One region of the Arsenicicoccus sp. oral taxon 190 genome, then DNA from elsewhere that is predicted to be linked to it. Evidence: riboswitches for the same ligand, from Rfam matches in the RefSeq annotation. Region 1 holds a riboswitch; the other holds the start of a gene.
What was found. Region 1 has a riboswitch for FMN ahead of ribD (bifunctional diaminohydroxyphosphoribosylaminopyrimidine deaminase/5-amino-6-(5-phosphoribosylamino)uracil reductase RibD). Riboswitches for the same ligand answer to the same signal wherever they lie in the genome.
Positions count from the first base shown of each region.

Region 2: another riboswitch for FMN. It lies ahead of ADJ73_RS00495 (ABC transporter permease); the one in region 1 lies ahead of ribD (bifunctional diaminohydroxyphosphoribosylaminopyrimidine deaminase/5-amino-6-(5-phosphoribosylamino)uracil reductase RibD).

Region 1 is NZ_CP012070.1:2,780,177-2,789,345, reverse strand. It holds gene sufC (Fe-S cluster assembly ATPase SufC) at 1-183, shown strand, start outside; gene ADJ73_RS13000 (cysteine desulfurase) at 183-1,502, shown strand; gene sufU (Fe-S cluster assembly sulfur transfer protein SufU) at 1,502-1,990, shown strand; gene ADJ73_RS12990 (metal-sulfur cluster assembly factor) at 1,987-2,319, shown strand; gene ADJ73_RS17205 (acVLRF1 family peptidyl-tRNA hydrolase) at 2,337-3,578, shown strand; gene ADJ73_RS12980 (VOC family protein) at 3,591-4,340, shown strand; gene ribH (6,7-dimethyl-8-ribityllumazine synthase) at 4,324-4,836, opposite strand; gene ADJ73_RS12970 (bifunctional 3,4-dihydroxy-2-butanone-4-phosphate synthase/GTP cyclohydrolase II) at 4,838-6,067, opposite strand; gene ribD (bifunctional diaminohydroxyphosphoribosylaminopyrimidine deaminase/5-amino-6-(5-phosphoribosylamino)uracil reductase RibD) at 6,067-7,110, opposite strand; FMN riboswitch at 7,265-7,396, opposite strand; gene ADJ73_RS12960 (HNH endonuclease signature motif containing protein) at 7,597-9,169, shown strand, end outside.
Region 2 is NZ_CP012070.1:97,375-106,543, forward strand. It holds gene ADJ73_RS00460 (tyrosine phenol-lyase) at 1-865, shown strand, start outside; gene ADJ73_RS00465 (uracil-DNA glycosylase) at 905-1,732, opposite strand; gene ADJ73_RS00470 (hypothetical protein) at 1,870-2,319, opposite strand; gene ADJ73_RS00475 (hypothetical protein) at 2,316-2,960, opposite strand; gene ADJ73_RS00480 (PadR family transcriptional regulator) at 2,957-3,289, opposite strand; gene ADJ73_RS00485 (hypothetical protein) at 3,742-4,644, shown strand; gene ADJ73_RS00490 (ABC transporter substrate-binding protein) at 4,751-5,800, opposite strand; gene ADJ73_RS00495 (ABC transporter permease) at 5,840-6,619, opposite strand; FMN riboswitch at 6,739-6,870, opposite strand; gene ADJ73_RS00500 (Ppx/GppA phosphatase family protein) at 6,945-7,910, opposite strand; gene ADJ73_RS00505 (DUF501 domain-containing protein) at 7,907-8,446, opposite strand; gene ADJ73_RS00510 (FtsB family cell division protein) at 8,541-9,050, opposite strand.

The DNA of each region.
Region 1 (9,169 bases):
GTCCTGCTGATCACCCACTACACCCGGATCCTGCGCTACATCCAGCCGCAGTTCGTCCACGTCTTCGTCGACGGCCGCATCGTCGAGGAGGGTGGGCCCGAGCTCGCCGACCGCCTGGAGGAGGAGGGCTACGACCGGTTCGTCAACGCCCCCGCCCCGGCAGCCGCGCCGACCACGGTCTGATGGCCGAGGCGTTCAGCCCGCAGGAGTCGGCCCGGATCCGGGCCGACTTCCCGATCCTGGCGCGCACCGGCCGCGGTGACCACCCGCTGGTCTACCTGGACTCCGGCGCCACGTCGCAGAAGCCCCGCCAGGTCGTGGAGGCCGAGCGGCGCTACTACGAGACGGTCAACGCCGGCGCCCACCGCGGCGCGCACCTGCTCTCGGAGGAGGCCACGGACGCCTACGAGAGCGCGCGGGCCACGGTGGCGCGGTTCGTCGGGGCGGCCGAGCCCGACGAGATCGTCTTCACCAAGAACGCCACCGAGTCGCTCAACCTGGTCGCCTACGCCTTCAGCAACGCCGGTTTCGACGGCGCGATGGACGGGGTCGACCCGGCCGTCGCCGAGCGGTTCCGGCTGGGGCCCGGCGACGAGGTGTGCGTCACGGAGATGGAGCACCACGCCAACCTCGTGCCGTGGCAGGAGCTGTGCCGCCGCACCGGCGCCACGCTGCGCTGGCTCGGCGTGACCGACGAGGGGCGGCTCGACCTCAGCACCCTCGACGAGGTCGTCAACGAGCGCACCAAGGTCCTCGCCTTCACGCACGTCTCCAACGTCCTCGGGACCGTCAACCCGGTCGCCACCCTGGTCGAGCGGGCCCGCGAGGTCGGGGCGATCACCGTGCTCGACGCCTGCCAGAGCGCCCCGCACCTGCGGCTGGACGTCCAGCAGCTCGGCGTCGACCTCGCGGCCTTCAGCGGGCACAAGATGTTCGGGCCGACCGGCGTCGGTGTGCTGTGGGGCCGCTCGGAGCTGCTCGCCGCGATGCCTCCCTTCATCACCGGAGGGTCGATGATCGCGGTGGTGCGCATGGAGCAGACCACGTATGCGGCACCCCCCGCCCGCTTCGAGGCTGGCTCGATGAACGTCGCGCAGGCCGTGGGTCTCGCGGCGGCCTGCGACTACCTCGACGAGCTGGGGCTCGAGCGCGTCCACGCGCACGAGACGGCCCTGACGCAGCGGCTGCTGGACGGCCTGGCCGAGCGGCCGTGGGTGCGCGTCGTCGGCCCCACCACCACGCAGGACCGTGGCGCGAGCGTCGCCTTCGTCGTCGACGGGGTGCACGCGCACGACGTTGGGCAGGTCCTGGACGACCAGGGCATCGAGGTGCGCGTGGGCCACCACTGCGCGTGGCCGCTGCACCGGCGGATGCGGGTCGCGGCGACCACGCGGGCGAGCATGGCGGCATACAACACCGCGGACGAGATCGACGCGCTCCTCCAGGCGCTCGACCGGGTGCCCGCGGTCTTCGGCCTCGAGACCAGCCAGGAGGCGAGCTGATGGACCTCTACCAGGAGCTGATCCTGGACCACTCCAAGCACCCCCGCCGCCCCGGGCTGCGCGACCCCTTCGAGGCCGAGGTGCACCACGTCAACCCGACCTGCGGCGACGAGGTGACGTTGCGCGTCCACGTCGACCGCACCGACGGCGCGCCGGAGCAGATCACCCTGCAGGACGTGTCCTACGACGCCCTCGGGTGCTCGATCTCGATGGCGTCCACGTCGGTCCTCGCCGAGGAGTGCACGGGCCGCCCGCTGTCGGAGGTCTTCGAGACCTTCGACGCGATGCGGCACATGCTGACCAGCAAGGGCGCGGACGCGGGCGACGAGGAGGTCATCGGTGACGGCGTGGCCTTCGCCGGCGTCGCGAAGTACCCCGCCCGCGTCAAGTGCGCCCTCCTCGGGTGGACCGCCATGGTCGACGCGCTGGCCCAGGCCGGCGTCGACATCTCCAGCACCAGCCAGACCAGCAAGGAGCCCCGAGCATGAGCGACCAGACCAGCACCATGCCGCCCAACGTCGCCGACGTCGAGGAGGCGATGCGCGACGTCGTCGACCCCGAGCTCGGCATCAACGTCGTCGACCTCGGCCTCGTCTACGGCATCACCGTGGACCCGCAGTCCCACGCGGTCATCGACATGACCCTGACCTCCGCGGCCTGCCCGCTGACCGACGTCATCGAGGACCAGACCGCCCAGGCGCTCGAGGGCGTCGTCACCGGCCACCGCATCAACTGGGTGTGGATGCCGCCGTGGGGCCCCGACAAGATCACCCCGGACGGTCGCGAGCAGCTGCGCGCGCTGGGCTTCAACGTCTGAGCACCCCGCGCACGCTCGTGGTCGAGCGAGGCCGGCTGACCCGCTGGGTCGACGGCTTCCTCGACCGGCACGGCGAGGCGAGGTGGGGCCACGACGGCCACACCGTCGTCATCACGTGCGCGGACGGCGCCTTGGCGCGGCTGGACGCGCTCGACCCCGCCGGCGCCGGGCAGGTGTCCTCGCGACGCACGCTGGTCGGCTGGCCGTCCGCGGCGCCGCGGCTCGCGCTCGTGCTGGTGCGCCGCGGCCGCTACGCGCTCGGCCTCGCCGAGGGCGACGACCTGGTGGCCCACACCGCGGGCAGCCGTTACGTCCAGTCGCGCACGGCGGCGGGCGGGTGGTCCCAGCAGCGCTACCAGCGACGACGCGGCAACCAGGCGGACGCGCTGGTGCGGCACGTCGCCGACGAGCTCGTGCGCCTCTCCGAGCCCCTCGGCCGGGGGTGGGTCGAGGCCGTGGTGCTCGGCGGTGACCGCGCCCTCGCCGAGCAGGTGCTCGCGGACCCCCGCCTCGCCGCGTGGCGGGGGTTGGCGAGACGGGAGGCGTTCGGCATACCGGACCCGACCCACGCGATCCTGCGCGCGGAGCTGAGGCGGGCGCGCGGGGTGTGCATCACCGTCACGGAGCCGAGCGGCACAGCCCCGGCAGGCGGTGGCATGGTGGAGGGCATGACCGGAGAGACGATGTCCGACGCCCGTGAGCTGATCCCCGCCGCCGCTGCCGCGGTGACCGACCTCGTCGAGCGGATACCCGCCGACGCCTGGGACCGTCAGAGCCCCTGCGAGGACTGGACGGTGCGCGACGTCCTCAACCACCTGACCGGCGAGCACCTCTGGGCGCCACGGCTGCTCGGTGGCGAGACCGTCGAGCAGGTGGGCGACGCCTTCGACGGCGACGTGCTCGGCGACGACCCCGTGGCGGCCTGGCGCTCGGCACAGACCAGCTCGGTGCTGGCCTTCGGCGCCGTGACGGACGACGACCAGCAGGTGTCGGTGAGCTCGGGCTCGATCCCGGTGCGGGAGTACGCCTCGCAGATGCTCGTCGACCTGACCGTGCACGCGTGGGACCTCGCGCGAGGGGCCGGCGTGCCGGTCTCGCTCGTGCCCGAGGCGGTCGACGAGTGTCTCGGCTACGCCAACCGCACCACCTCGGGTGGGGGCGTCGAGGGGATCTTCGGTGCGCCGGTGTCCACGGACTCCCGCGATCGCACCGACCAGCTCGTGGCGCTGCTCGGTCGAGACCCCGCCTGGCGCGGCTGACGGATCCCGGCCATGACCGCGATCGGCTGGGTGACGGCCTTCGTCGACGTGCCGGCGAGCCGGATGGCGACGGCGGCCGACTTCTGGTGCGCTGCCACCGGCACCCGCCTGTCCGCACGCCGCGGGGAGGCCGGGCAGTTCGCGACCTTCCTGCCCCGCCGGGGAGATCCGCAGCTGCGGATCCAGGGCCTGCGGGAGGGCCCGCCCGGGGTGCATGTGGACCTGCACTCGCCCGACGTCGACGGGCTGGCCGGGCGCGCCGAGTCGCTGGGCGCGAGCGTGCAGCACCGTGAGCCGGGGCTGGTGGTCCTGCGCTCGCCCGCCGGCATCGGCCTGTGCTGCGTCGCCTCGCACGGCGAGTCGGAGCTGCCACCGCCCGTCGCTGGCGAGCGGGTGGACCAGGTGTGCCTCGACGTGCCGGGAGATCACCACGACCAAGAGCTGGCCTTCTGGAGCGGCCTCACCGCGTGGGAGGTGCAGCACGGGACCAGGCACGAGGAGTTCACCCTGCTGCGCCGCGCCGGCGACCCGCGCTCGGTCCAGCTGCTCGTGCAACGACTGCAGGGGGACGACGAGTCGGGGCGCGCGCACCTCGACCTCGCGGTCGGGGCCGACGCCGAGCTGCTGGACCGGACGACCGCCCGGCACACGAGCCTCGGCGCGGAGGTCGTCCAGCGGCACGCGTGGTGGCACGTCATGCGGGACCCCGCCGGCCTGACCTACTGCCTCACGCGCCGGGACCCGGTCACGGGCCTGGCCTAGGTGTACTCCTAGGTGAGCCGACGACCCGCGGGGCCAGGTCCCGCAGCGCGACCGCCGTCGCCACCGCCGCCGTGGCGGCCTCGTGCCCCTTGTCCTCGCGCGAGCCCGCCAGCCCGGCCCGGTCGAGCGCCTGGGCCTCGTCGTCGCAGGTCAGCAGGCCGAACCCGACCGGCACCCCGGTGCGCATCGTCACCTCCGTGATCCCCTGCGTCGCGGCGCTGCACACGTAGTCGAAGTGGGGGGTGCCCCCGCGGATCACGACGCCGAGCGCGACGAGGGCGTCGTACGAGGGTGCCAGGCGGGCGCAGGCCACCGGGAGCTCGAACGAGCCCGGCACGCGCACCACGTCCGCGTCGGTCACGCCGGCGTCCGCGAGGCCTCGCGCGGCGCCGTCCAGCAACCCGCCCATGACCTGGTCGTGCCAGGACGAGGCCACGACCGCGACCCGCAGCCGGGCGCCGTCGACGGTCAGGGTGGGTGAGCCGTGTCCGGCCATGTCATGCCTCCTGGGCGAGCTGGTGGGTGGGGGAGGTCGCCGGGAGCAGGTGTCCCAGGCGGTCGCGCTTGGTGCGCAGGTAGCGTTCGTTGTCGGGGTTGGCGCCGACGTGGCTGGGCTCGACCGTGACGACGTCGAGGCCGGCGGCGCGGACCGCGTCGGCCTTGCCCGGGTTGTTGGTCAGCAGCCGCACCCGCCTGATGGCGAGGTCGTGCAGGATCGCCGCGCCCGCCGCGAAGTCCCGGGCGTCGACCGGCAGCCCCAGCAGCTCCTGCGCCTCGACGGTGTCGGCCCCGAGGTCCTGCTCGCGGTAGGCCGCCAGCTTGCCCAGCAGCCCCACCCCGCGCCCCTCGTGCCCACGCAGGTAGACCACGGCGCCGCCCTCGGCCGCGACCCGCGCCAGCGCGTGCTCGAGCTGCGGCCCGCAGTCGCACCGCAGGCTCCCGAACGCGTCGCCCGTCAGGCACTCGGAGTGCACCCGCACCAACGGCGCCTCGCCCAGGCCCCGCGGACTCACCAGCGCCAGGTGCTCGGCTCCGGTCAGCTCGTCGCGATAGCCGTATGCCGCGAACCGCCCGTGCCGCGTCGGCACCACGGTCCGGGCCTGCCGGCGCACCCGGTCGTGGGCCTGACGGTGGCGGACGAGCGCGGCGATGGTGACCACCGGCAGGTCGTGCTCGGCGGCGAGGGCGAAGACCGCTGGTGCGCGCATCATCTCGCCGCTGTCGTGGACGAGCTCGCCGATCGCGCCGACGGGGGACAGGCCCGCCAGGCGGCACAGGTCGACGGCGGCCTCGGTGTGGCCGCGGCGCACCAGCACCCCGCCGTCGCGGGCTCGCAGCGGGACGACGTGCCCGGGCCGGACGAGGTCGTGGGGGAGCGCGGCGGGGTCGGCGAGGGCGTGCAGGGTCGTGGCCCGGTCGGTCGCGCTGATGCCGGTGGTGACACCGCGGGCGGCGTCCACGGTGACGGTGTAGGCGGTGCGCAGCGAGTCTTCGTTGCGCGTCACCATGAGCGGCAGGTCGAGCCGGTCCGCCCACGCCTCGGGCATCGGCGCGCACAGGTATCCGCTGGTGTGCCGGATCGTCCAGGCCAGCCAGGACGGGGTGACGGTCTGCGCGGCCAGCACGACGTCACCCTCGTCCTCACGGTCGACGTCGTCGAGGACCAGCACGGGTCGGCCCTCCCGCAGCGCGTCCAGGGCGTCCTCGACGGGTGACTCGGTGAACATCAGCGTCCTCTCGGTCCGGGGGCGGTCGACATGGTGATGCGGACGTCCCCGTCGAGGACGGCGACGTCGGTCGTGGTGAGGCGGCGCGCCTCCTCGATGGTGGCGATGCCGAGGTCGGTGACGGCGGGGGTGCCGGCGCCGAGCAGGGCGGGTGCGACATACGCGATCACCCGGTCGACGACGCCGGCGCGCAGCCAGGCGGCCGCGACGGTCGGGCCGCCCTCCAGCCAGACGTGGCGGACCCGGTGCTCGTGCAGGGTCGCGAGCACCAGCGCAGGGTCGCGGTGCCGGATCCGCAGGGTGGGTGCACCGTCGTCGAGCACCCTTGCGTCGGCGGGGATCTCGCGCTCACCGACGACGACGCGCAACGGCTGGCGCTCGGCGAGGGACCCGTCCGCCGCCCGCACCGTGAGCCGCGGGTCGTCGCGCAGGACCGTGCCGGTGCCGACGACGACGGCACCGGCGGTGGCCCGCAGCCGGTGCACGTCGGCGCGGGCGGTCTCCCCGGTGATCCAGCAGCTGGAGCCGTCGGCGGCGGCCGAGCGTCCGTCCAGGGTGGCTGCGAGCTTCCACGTCACGAGGGGGCGCCCGTGGGTCACCGCGTGGCAGAAGCCGTCGTTGAGGTTGGTGGCCTCGGCCAGCGGCACCAGCTCCGTCGTGATGCCCGCCCGGGCGAGGGTGTCCGCCCCGCCGGTCGCGATGGGGTCCGGGTCGGGCATGGCGTAGACGACCCGGGCGATCTCGGCCGCCACGAGCGCCTCGGCGCACGGTCCGGTCCGGCCGGTGTGGTTGCACGGCTCCAAGGACACGTATGCCGTGCCCCCCGCCAGGTCGTGCCCGGCGGCTCGCGCCGCCGCGAGGGCGGCCAGCTCGGCGTGCGGCGTCCCCGAGCCGCGGTGCCACCCCTCGCCCGCGACCTCGCCGTGGCGGTCCACGACCACGCACCCGACCCGCGGGTTGGGGTCGGCGGCCGGGCCGCGGACGGCCAGCGCGACGGTGCGTCGGAGCAGCAGCAGGTCGCGCTGGTGCTGGTCGTCGGACATCGGGTCCCTCTCGCTCGTCTCGCTCGTCGCTGCTGCCGTGGCCTGTGCAGGCTCCGGGGACGACGGCGAGGGGCGAGCCGGCGGCCGAGGCGGCATACGGCACCGCCGACCGCAGGACGACCCTGCGTCGAGGCACCCCTGGGCAGGGGAACCTCTCGCGCTGCCTCCCATCCGGACTTTCACCGTCGGTCCTGGAGTTCCACCAGGTCAACCGACCACCTCGAGAGGTGGTCGGGTCGCGGGCTGTCACCGCCGGCTCGGAATTGCACCGACCCCGGAGCGCGTACGCCCGAGTCTGCCACAGCCGCCTGGGACGGAGCTCGGCGTGGCCGCCGCGCCGTCTCGCGGGCAGCACCTCATGGCGGGCTCGCACCCGCTCTGACCTGCGAAAATGTCACCCCTACCCCTTTCCCTGCCGCCCCGGGAGAGGTATCCTGGGACCAGGTCCCGCGGTGGGGCGTTGTGGTTGGGGAGGGGAGGTCTCAGATGATCATCGACACCTGTGCTCTCGGTCTGCCCGACGTCGTCGTCGAGGCGCTCGAGACGATCCTGGCGGCCGCCACCGACACACCCCCCGCGAGCACGCGCGGGGCGCCCGACGAGGCGCGGGAGGCGAAGGCTCTCGCGCGGGTCGTGGCGGCGCACCGGCTGACCGGCTACCTGCACGCCGTGGCGATCACCGCGCACGCCGCGCTCCAGGAGAGTGTGGCCGCCGACGTGAGCGCGCACGCGGGACCCGAACCGTCCCCGACCCGCGCCGCCAGGGCATTTGCCGAGGGCCACCGCGTGGCCAACGCCGAGATCGTGACGGCGACCGGCCTCGGCCTGCACGAGGTCCAGCGACGATCCCGGCTGGCGGCGGCACCGGGGGAGTTCCTGGGGGCCGTGCTCAGCGCGCTGTCCCGCGGCCGCACCACGCTCGAGCGGGCCACCTGGGTGCGGGACGAGACCGACGGCCTGACCGACCCGGCCGCGGCCCGCGTCCTGGGCGCGGTGCTCGCCCCCAAGAGGGGGTTCGCCGCCGACGACCTGTCCGCCGCCGCCACGCTCAGCCACGCGGGTTTTCGCGCCCGGTTGCGCCGGCACGTGGTGCACGAGACCTCACGCGAGCGCACCGCCGAGCAGGAGCGCCGACGGCGCCTCGAGAGCCGAGACCTGTGGACCGGCGTCGACGACCACGGCGTGGCGCGGCTCGGCCTGAGCGGCCATCCCGACCAGGTGGCGGCAGCAAGGGCTCGCATCGAGCAGCTCGCCCGGGCCGCGAAGCACAACGGCGACGAACGCCGGCTCTCACAGCTGCGGGCGGACATCGCGCTCGCCCTGCTCACGCACGGCGTCACCGTGCCCGGTGACCTGTCGGACGCCGCCAGCTCGGCGCACGAGCCCCACGTCCCTCCCAGGACCTGGCCTGCTCCAGCCGCAGGCACGCGTCCCGACGACAGGGAGGTACCCGGCCCTGCCCCGGCATCCCCGGCCGCCCGGGGCTCCGGCGGTCCGCCTGTGGGAGACGGCGCCACGCCGTACGGCTACGACCCGGGTGCACCGTTCGCCAACCTCGTGCAGGAGGCGGGGGACGCGGCGTGGCGTCGGAGCGAGCAGGAACGTGCCGAGGCCGCCCGCCACGCAGCGGAGGAGATCAGCCGCACCGCCGCCGCCCTCGCCACCACCAGAGCACCGGCCCGGGTCGACCTGCGGATGGACCTGCTCACCCTCCTGGGTCTGCGGGACGACCCCGGCCACCTGGCGGGCGTCGGCCCGATCCCGGCGGCCCTCGCGAGGGAGATCGCGCTCCGCCCCGACAGCACCTGGCACCGCCTGGTCCACGACCCCGTCACCGGCACGTTGTTCGAGCGGAGCAGCAAGACCTACGTGCCGACACCCACCATGCGGGCCGACGTGATGGCCCGCGACGTCACGTGCCGCCTGCCCGGCTGCACCCGTCCAGCCGAGCTGTGCGACCTCGACCACGTCACCCCCTACCCGGAGGGTCCGACGAGCCCCGCCAACCTCGTGACGCTGTGCCGCTACCACCACCAGCTCAAGACGCGGGGCCACTGGC
Region 2 (9,169 bases), 840 kb from region 1:
GGGCGGCCAGCCCGTGTCCCTGGCCAACATCAGGGCGGTCCGCGAGGTCTGCGACCGGCACCACATCATCCTGTGGTCCGACGCGACGCGGCTGGCCGAGAACGCCTACTTCATCCAGCAGCGCGAGGAGGGCTACGCCCACAAGAGCTGCGCGGAGATCGCCAAGGAGATGCTGTCCCACTTCGACGGCCTCACCATGTCGGGCAAGAAGGACTGCCTGGTCAACATCGGCGGCTTCCTCGCCATGCGCGACGAGCAGATCCTGGTCAAGGCCCGCGAGCTCGTGGTCGTCTACGAGGGGATGCCGACGTATGGCGGGCTGGCCGGTCGCGACCTGGAGGCCATGGCCGTGGGGCTGCGGGAGGCCCTGGACGACGACTACCTCGCCCACCGGATCGGGCAGGTGCGGTACCTCGGCGAGCGGCTGGTCGAGGCGGGCATCCCCGTCGTGCAGCCCATCGGCGGCCACGCGGTCTTCCTCGACGCGCGCGCCTTCCTGCCGCACGTGCCGCAGGAGGAGCTGCCGGCCCAGTCCCTCGCGGCCGAGATCTTCGTCGAGTCGGGGGTGCGCGCGATGGAGCGCGGCATCGTCTCCTCGGGCCGCAACAAGGCCGGCGAGCACAACATGCCCAAGCTCGAGCTGGTCCGCCTGACCATCCCCCGCCGCGTCTACACCAACGCCCACATGGACGTCGTGGCCGACGCGGTGATCGCCGTATGGCGGCGGCGCGAGTCGATCCGGGGGCTGCGCTTCGTCTACGAGCCGCCGACGCTGCGGTTCTTCACGTCGCGGTTCGAGCCGCTGCCGGCCTCCCCGCTGCCCGTGGCCGAGGGCTCCCGCGAGGACCACGCGCTCGCGCACTGAGGCTCGCCCAGCGGGCCCACCCGACGTGGTGGGGCGGCGTCAGACCAGCCGTCTCACCACGTCGTCGAGCATGGCCTCGGTCAGCCGGCCGGTGAAGGTGTTCTGCTGGCTCACGTGGTAGCACCCGATCAGGCGGATCTGCCGGCCCCGCGCGGTGACCAGGGTGGCCTCGGCGCCGTGGCCGAAGCGCGGCGCCGGGCGCGGGACCGTCCAGCCGAGACGGCGGGCGGCGCTGATCGCCTGCGCCCACCCGATGCCGCCGAGCGCGAGGACGCTCACGAGATCCGGCTCCACGAGCGTCAGCTCGCGGTCCAGCCAGGGGGCGCAGGTGGCCTTCTCGTGAGTGGTGGGCGCGTTGTCCGGCGGGGCGCAGTGGACCGGGGCGGTGATCCGGATCCCCGTCAGCTCGAGGCCGTCCGCAGCGTGGACGCTGGTCGGCTGGTTGGCGAAACCGGCGCGGTGGAGGGCGGCATACAGCCAGTCCCCGCTGCGGTCACCCGTGAAGATGCGGCCCGTGCGGTTGGCGCCGTGGGCGGCGGGGGCAAGGCCGACGATGAGTGCCCGCGGCCGCGGGTCGCCCCAGCCCGGCGCGGGGCGCCCCCAGTAGGGCTGGTCCGCGAACGCCGCCCGCTTGGTGCGCGCCACCGTCTCGCGCCAGGCGACGAGGCGCGGGCAGGCGCGGCAGACGGCGACGCGGGCGTCCAGCTGCGCCAGCGACCGGGCCGACCCGGCCAGCCGCACCACGTCGTCCGGTTCGGCGGCGCGCGGGGTGCGCGGCCGGGAGGGGTCGCCGGGCCATCCGGTGCCCGGCGGCACCGGCGAGGGGTGCGGGTCGCCCGTGCCGGGGTGCAGTCGCGGCTCACTCATCCCCCCACCCTCCCACCTACCGGCGGCCGCAGGATCAGCCGGGGTTGCTTCACCAGGCTGATCGAGCGGCCGCCGGTAGGCGGATCAGCCGGGGTTAGCTCACCAGGATGATCGGACCGAGGCCGGTCGATCTGTGGTCAGGGACGCACGGGGCCGGAAGAGAGGCTTGCGGTGGGCGTGGGGGCCGTCGTCGCGCCGGGGGGGCCACTCGGGCCAGTCGTCGGACTCGTCGCCGGTGGCGGGGTCGGGGGCGTCGGACCCGTCGTCGTCGTGGGGGACGCGCTGGGGCTGATCGTGGCCGTCGGCTGCTCCGCCAGGAGCGACGGCAGCGACGCGGGCGGGCGCCAGGACTGCTCCCCCCGGTCCAACACCTCCTGGGTGGGGTGCCAGGGGTCACCGCCGGCCACGGCGCGCGGCACGACGTTGGGCTGCTGCCGGCCGTACTCGTCGGCCGGCGCGACCCGCTCCTCCTCCGGGCGCACCACCAGCGGCCGCCCAGCCTCGTCGAAGAGCCGCGCCTGCGGCACCGGCCGACCCTGCTCGTCGTAGACGAAGACGTTGGAGACCTGCGACCCGTCGTTGCTCACCCCGGCGCCGACACCGGCGCCTGCGCCTGCCGCAGCAGGTCGTCGGGGAAGCCGTAGAACCGGTCGACCAGCTGCCCGGCGAAGACCAGCGCGACCAGGACGCCCACGGTGTCGAGCAGCCCCATGGTCACGGCGGTGGCGTGGGAGCGCTGCCGGCGCCGCAGCCCGAGCCAGACGCTCACGGGGACCGCGACGAGCAGCAGCAGGACGCTCACCGGGGCACCCACCCCGAGGATGCCGTGGAGGCACCACACGGCCAGGAACGCCCGCGCCAGCCACCACGCCGGCCGCAGCGTCACGAGATAGTCCTGGGTGGCCCGCAGCCACGTATGCCGTTGCACCGTCTCGGCATACGCCGCCTGCAGCTGAGCCGCGGCCTCCCGCATCCCCCTGATGCGGGAGGCCACGGCGGATCGTGGGGGCAGACCGGCGGCGGCCCGCAGCTCGACGGCGTAGTCCTCCGGCTCGCCCAGGCGCGCGAGGAGCGAGCCTGCCTCCGAACGGATCTCGGCGAGGTCCGCCTCCATCCCAACGGTCAGCTCGTCGAGGTCGTCGGCGCGCAGGTCGTCCAGCGCCCGCCGGACCCTGGTGACGTAGTCCCGGATCTCGTTGTCTCCCAGCACGATCGTGTCGCCACTCATGCCACTGCCTCCGCGTCCTTGAGCAGGTCTTCCATGGTCCCGGCGAAGGCGCGCCACGTCTTGCCCTGCCGCTCGAGGGTCGCGCGCCCCTCCTTGGTGATGCCGTAGTACTTGCGGTGCGGTCCCTCGTCGCTCGGGACGACGTAGGAGGTGAGGGCGCCGCCGGCGAAGAGGCGGCGCAGCGTGCCGTAGACGCTGGCCTCCCCCACGTCCTCGAGCCCGGCCGCCCGGATGCGTCGCACCACGTCGTAGCCGTAGCCGTCCTCGCGGGCCACGACGGCGAGCACGGCGAGGTCGAGCACCCCCTTGACCAGCTGGGTGGTCTCCATGTGCACCTCCTGGTTCTTCGGTTCGCAGACTACCGTGGATAGCGCAATAGCGTCCAGAGCGGAATACCGGGATATGAAGAACGCCCGCCCGGACCGTGGCGGCGGAGTCGGTCCGGACGGGCGTCCGGGGCATCGCAGTCGGCGACGCCCCACGTGGACGACGTGCGTCGCGCCGTGAGCAGGGGCGCAACGCACGCCGTTGACCGCCCGAGGGGGTGGCGGCCGGGCTCGGCGTCCTGCCGGAGCCCTGGGAGGGCCGAGAGGTACCGCGGGGATCCACTCTCGACCTGACGTGCTGGGGTGGTGCCACCGTAGGTTCCCGCCCGTCGACCCGGAAAGACCACGTCCAGGCCGGGGCGCTACCGTGAAGGGCGTTCACGGCTCTCAGCACGGCATTCACGGGCCCGGTGCCCCCGTCGGCGAGAACCTTCACGAGCTGCGGGAGGAGGCAGATGGACCAGCCAGCAGGGACCTCCCGCTTCGCGGCGGCACTGGAGGAGGCGTTGTCGCGACGCCGGCTCCCGCTCGCCCGGGTGCAGGCCCGGCTCGCGGCCGTGGGCCTGCCGGTGGCCGTCAGCACCCTCAGCCAGTGGCAGCACGGGCACCGGGTGCCCCGGTCCCCGCGATCGCTCGCCGTCGTCGACGAGCTCGAGCGCATCCTGGCGGTGCCGGCCGGGTCGCTGCGGCAGCTGGTGGACGAGGCCGACGACCGCCCTGTGCCGGGAAGGCCTGTGGTGTCCTACGCCGAGGCCTACGACAACCTGCTCGAGCAGCTCGGGATGCAGGCCACCCCGCCGCTGGAGATTCTCGGGGCGCACGACCGGATCCTGCTGGACCACCGGGGCAGCCTGGTGAGCCGGCGCACCACGATGGCGCTGCGCATGACCGCCGCCACCGACCGTCAGGCCATCGCGCACGGGGTCGACCCGGGCGGCGACGTCGACCTGGTGCGGATCACGGCGATCGCCGGGTGCCGGCTCGGTCGCGTGGTGCGCGACCGAGCGGCCGGGGTCGTCGTCGCCGAGCTGCACTTCGACCGCCGACTCTCCGCCGGCGAGACGGTGGTGCACGAGGTCGAGATCGAGGACGGCAACGACGCCCTCGCCCACGACTACTTCCGGTGGTCGCTGTCGGAGATCCCGCTCCTGGTCCTCGAGGTCACCTTCGACCGCCGGCTCGTGCCGACGACGGTGCACGAGTTCGCCCGCCGCCGCTCGGACGCGCCGGACGCCGAGACCCGTGAGCTGTCCCTGGCCGGCGGCGACCACGTCCACGTGGTGCACCAGCCGGCAGCCGCCGGGGTGCACGGGATCCGCTGGTCCTGGCCCGAGCACCGCGCCGCCGGCGGCGGCTGATCGCGACGCCGGCGGCGCATGACCGGGACGCCGGCGAGTCCGTCGACCGTCCCCGGCGGCCGTCCCCGGCGGCCGTCCCCGCGGCCGTCCCGTCGGCCGTCGACGCTCAGCGCGACACGAGCTCCGTGGTCATCGCCTGCGAGGCGGGGACGTCCCGCGTGATCAGGCCCTGCGAGCGCATGAAGGTCGACATCGCCTGCCACTGGCTCGGCACCAGCTTGCCGGTGACCGTGCCGCCCGGCCCGAGCATGACGGCGGTCGTGGCCTTCAGGGTGGCCCGGGCCGTCGTGGCGGCCTTCTCCTCCCCCAGGTTGGGCACGAACGCCGCGGAGTCCTTCATCGCCCGGTCCGGGTCGTCCTTCATGGTCTGGATGCCGTCGAGCATCCCGTCGGCGACCGACCTCACGGTGTCCGGGTGCGCCTCGAGGTAGGCCCGCGTGGTCACCAGCGAGATCGACACCAGCGGCACGGAGCCCGAGCGCGTCAGCGGGACGGACCGCACCTTCAGCCCGGCCAGCCGCATCTGCACCGTGTCGTTGTTGCTGAACCCGGTCACGGCGTCGACCTTGCCGGTCGCCAGCGCGGCCTGGGAGGTGTAGCCGATCTCGGTGACCGATACGTCGTCGGCGGAGATCCCCGCGTCCTTGAAGGCCGCCAGGGCCCCGAGCCAGGAGGCGCCATACCGGCCGGGCACGCCGAGGCGACGTCCTCGCAGGTCCGCAGCCGTCCGGATGGGCGAGGACTCGGGCACGACCAGCTCGACGGGGTACGTGCGGTAGTAGGAGGCGACCGCCACGAGGTCCAGGCCCTTGGCGCGCGCCTCGACGAGCTCGTCGCCGCCGGCGATGAGGAGGTCCTCCTGGCCGGAGGTCAGCGCGGTGAAGAGCCCCTCCTGGGTGCCGTGGTGCCGCACCGACACATCGACCCCGCGGCGGCTGAAGTAGCCCTCCTTAATGCCGATGTACCACGGCGCGAACTGCACGTTGGGGATGTAGCTGAGGCCCACCGTCGCGCGGCCGCCCCCGCCCCCACCCCCAGCGGAGGCGCTCGCGCCGCTGCTGCGGACGACCGCGCCGTCCCCGCCGCCGCACGCGGACAGGGCGACGACGGAGGCGAGTCCGGCGGCCGTGAGGAACGATCGGCGGCTGATGGTCACGGGGGGTGGTCCTCTCGGTGGATGGATGGGTGGCGGGGGTCAGCCCCGCGGGGTGTCGCGGACGTCCGCGACGATGGTGGAGCGTCGCTCCACGACCTGCAGCAGCACGTATGCCGTCGCGGCGATGGCACAGAGCATCCCGATCACCGCGAACATCCCTGCCGTGTCGACGGCGTCGCGCTGCAGGGTGAGGAGCGTCCCGAGGCCCTGGCCGCCCATGACCATCTCCCCCACGACGGCGCCGGTGATGGACAGGGTGAAGCCGTTGCGGATCCCGGCGAGGACGTTGGGCAGCGCGAGCGGCGCCTCGACGTGGCGCAGCAGGTCCCAGCCGCCCGCGCCGTCGATGCGCGCGGCGTCGACGACCTCCTGGGGCACGTGGACGAGCCCGACGACCGAGGAGATGAGGATCGGGAAGAACACCATCAGCGAGCACAGCGTGACGATCGCGGTGAAGCCGTAGCCGACCCAGAGCACGAGCAGCGGGGCGAGGGCGATGGCGGGGATGGCCTGCGTCGCGCCGAGGAAGGGCGTGATCGCGGCGTTGGCCCAGCTCGACCGGTGGACGAGCACGGCGAGCGGCAGCGCGACGGCGGCGCCGAGGGCGCAGCCGCCGACGGCCTCGGCGAGCGTGAGGCCGACGTAGGGCCAGACCGTCGACCCGGAGAGCATCCCCGCCAGCCGGGCGAGCACCTCTCCGGGACCGGGCAGCACGAAGCCGGGCAGCCCGGAGAAGGACACGGTCAGCTGCCAGGCCACCAGCAGGACGGCACCGAGGACCAGCGGCGCGAGCAGGCCGCGGCTGCGTGGGCGGCTCATCCTCACCTCCGGTCGACTCCAGGCCACGTATGCCGCGTCCGGGGTCACCGTCGGTCGACGGACGCGCGCCCGCGCGGGGTCGGGCAGGACGATCGTCCCGGCCGACGCCACGTCGACGCCGCGTGCTGCCTCCCATCCGGACTTTCACCGTCGGTCCTGGAGTTTCACCAGGTCAACCGCCCACCTCGAGAGGTGGTCGGGTCGCGGACTGTCACCGCCGGCTCGGAATTGCACCGACCCCGGAGCACGTGCTGGCGACAGTCTAGGCGCTGAGCGGGCGGTCCCGGGCCGCGGTCCGGCGGACGAGCCCGGACCGGCGTCACCCTCAGGGTGCGGCGAGCCCGAGGCAGACGCCGTCGAGGATGTCCCGCTCGGAGACCACGACCACGGGGTCGGCCCCCGCGGCGACGACGCGCTCCACCACGCGGCCCCACAGCAGCGCCCCGGCGGCGATGACGTCGACCCGGCCGGGGTGCATGAAGCCGAGCGCGGCGATCTGCTCCCGGGGCATCCGCACCAGGTCCTCGCAGGCGCGCCCGATCTCCTCGGCACGCGCCTGCGACAGGTGGATGACCCCGGAGTCGTAGTGCGGCAGCCGCAGGACGTGGGCGGCGACGGTGGTGACGGTGCCGGCCACCCCGACCAGCGTGCGCACCCCGGCGAGGGGGACGGTGGCGAGGGCCTCCTCGAGGTGGGCGTCGACGTCGGCGAGCGCCGCGGCGACCTCCTCGGAGGTGGGCGGGTCGTGGTGCAGGTGGCGCTCGGTGAAGCGCACGCAGCCCATGTCGACCGAGCGGGCGGCCTCCACGTGGGTGGTGCCGCGCACCAGCTCGGTGGAGCCGCCGCCGACGTCGACGACGAGGTAGGGGCCCGGCACCCCGGCCGCGGCGAGGTCCCCGGTGGCCCCGAGGAAGGACAGCTCGGCCTCCTCGGCGCCGCTCACGACCTCCGGCGACAGGTCGAGGTCACGGAACGCCCCCTGCACCCCGGCCGCGAAGTCGGCGGCGTTGCTGGCGTCCCGCGACGCCGAGGTGGCGACGAACCGGGCCCGCTCGACGCCGAGACGGTGGCAGTCCTCGGCATACTCCTCGCACCGGGCGAGCGCCCGCGCCATCGCGGCGTCGCTGATGCGACCGGTGCGGTCGACGCCCTCGCCCAGCCGCACCACCTCCATGCGGCGGGTCACGTCGTGGATCGCGCGGGTGGCCGGGTCGACGTCGGCGACCAGCAGGCGGATCGAGTTGGTGCCGCAGTCGATCGCCGCGACCCGGTGAGCAGCGCCCGGGCTCATCGACGCTGCCAGCCGTCCTCGGTCTCGACGACGCACAGGCCCGGGGACCACCACTGCCCCACCGCCGCCACCGCCTCGTCCCCCAGCGGGTTGACCCCCGGGCCGGCGGCGAGGGCGTGGGCGGCGAGGACGTGGAGGCACTTGACGCGGGTGGGCATCCCCCCGGCGGAGACGCCCTCGATCTCGGGGACGGAGCCGAGCTCGGCCCGGTCGGCGAGGTAGGCCTCGTGCGCCTGGGCATGGGCGGCCGCGAGCTGCTCATCGTCCTGCAGCCGCGCGGTCATCTCGCGCATGACCCCCGCGGCCTCCAGGGTGGACAGCGCGCCGGTGAGCCGCGGGCAGGTGGCGTAGTAGGTCGTCGGGAAGGGCGTGCCGTCGGGCAGCCGGGGTCGGGTGCGCAGCACGTCGGGTCGCCCGCAGGGGCAGCGGTGGGCGACCTCGACGACGCCGCGGGAGGACCGGCCCAGCTGCGCCTGCACGGCCTGGGCGTCGTCGGGGGTGAGCCCCTCGGGCGGGGTGGCCTCGCTGCTGGTCACGGCGGGGTGCTCCTTCCGACCCGCGAGGTGGGGTCCGTATGCCGCCGGGCCCGCCGCGCGTCGGGGCAGCGGCTGTCCGCCCGGCGAGGGGTGGTCAGCGGCGGCTGGTGGGGCTGGTCGCGCCCGGCCGCGCGGACGGGGTGGAGGTGGCGGGTGCGGGCTGGGTGTTCTGGATGTGCGGGGTGGAGCCGGGCGACGTCGTGGCTCCCGGTGCCGCGCCGAGCCGGTCGGCGGAGTCGAGGGAGGACCACACCTGGCCGTACCACGGCAGGTCCTGCGACGCGAGGTCCACGCCCACCACCTTGGCGTCCACCGAGGTGCTGCGACCGCTGTCGGGGTCGAGCACGGTGTAGCTGGTCTCCCCCGGCTTGACGAAGTGCAGCCGGGCGCGGATCTGCTGCTCGACATACGCCTGGTCGTCCCACCGGGCGCGCTCGGCGGACAGGTCCTGGACCTGCCGCTGCTGCTCGACGATGGACCGCTGCAGCGACGTGATCTGGTCGCGCTGCTCGAGGTATCGGCGCAGCGTCGGCACCAGCATGATCGCGAGCATCACGACGATGGCGGCGAGCCCGGCCAGCCGCCGCAGCGTCGCCGGGCGCATCCGCCGGCCGCTACCGCCTCCGCTGCCTCCACCGGCCCCGCTCTCGCCGGCCGAGGAGGTCCGGCGGGGGCTGGTGCCGGGGCGGCGGGCCTGGCCGGAGGCCCCGGCAGGTCGCCGCG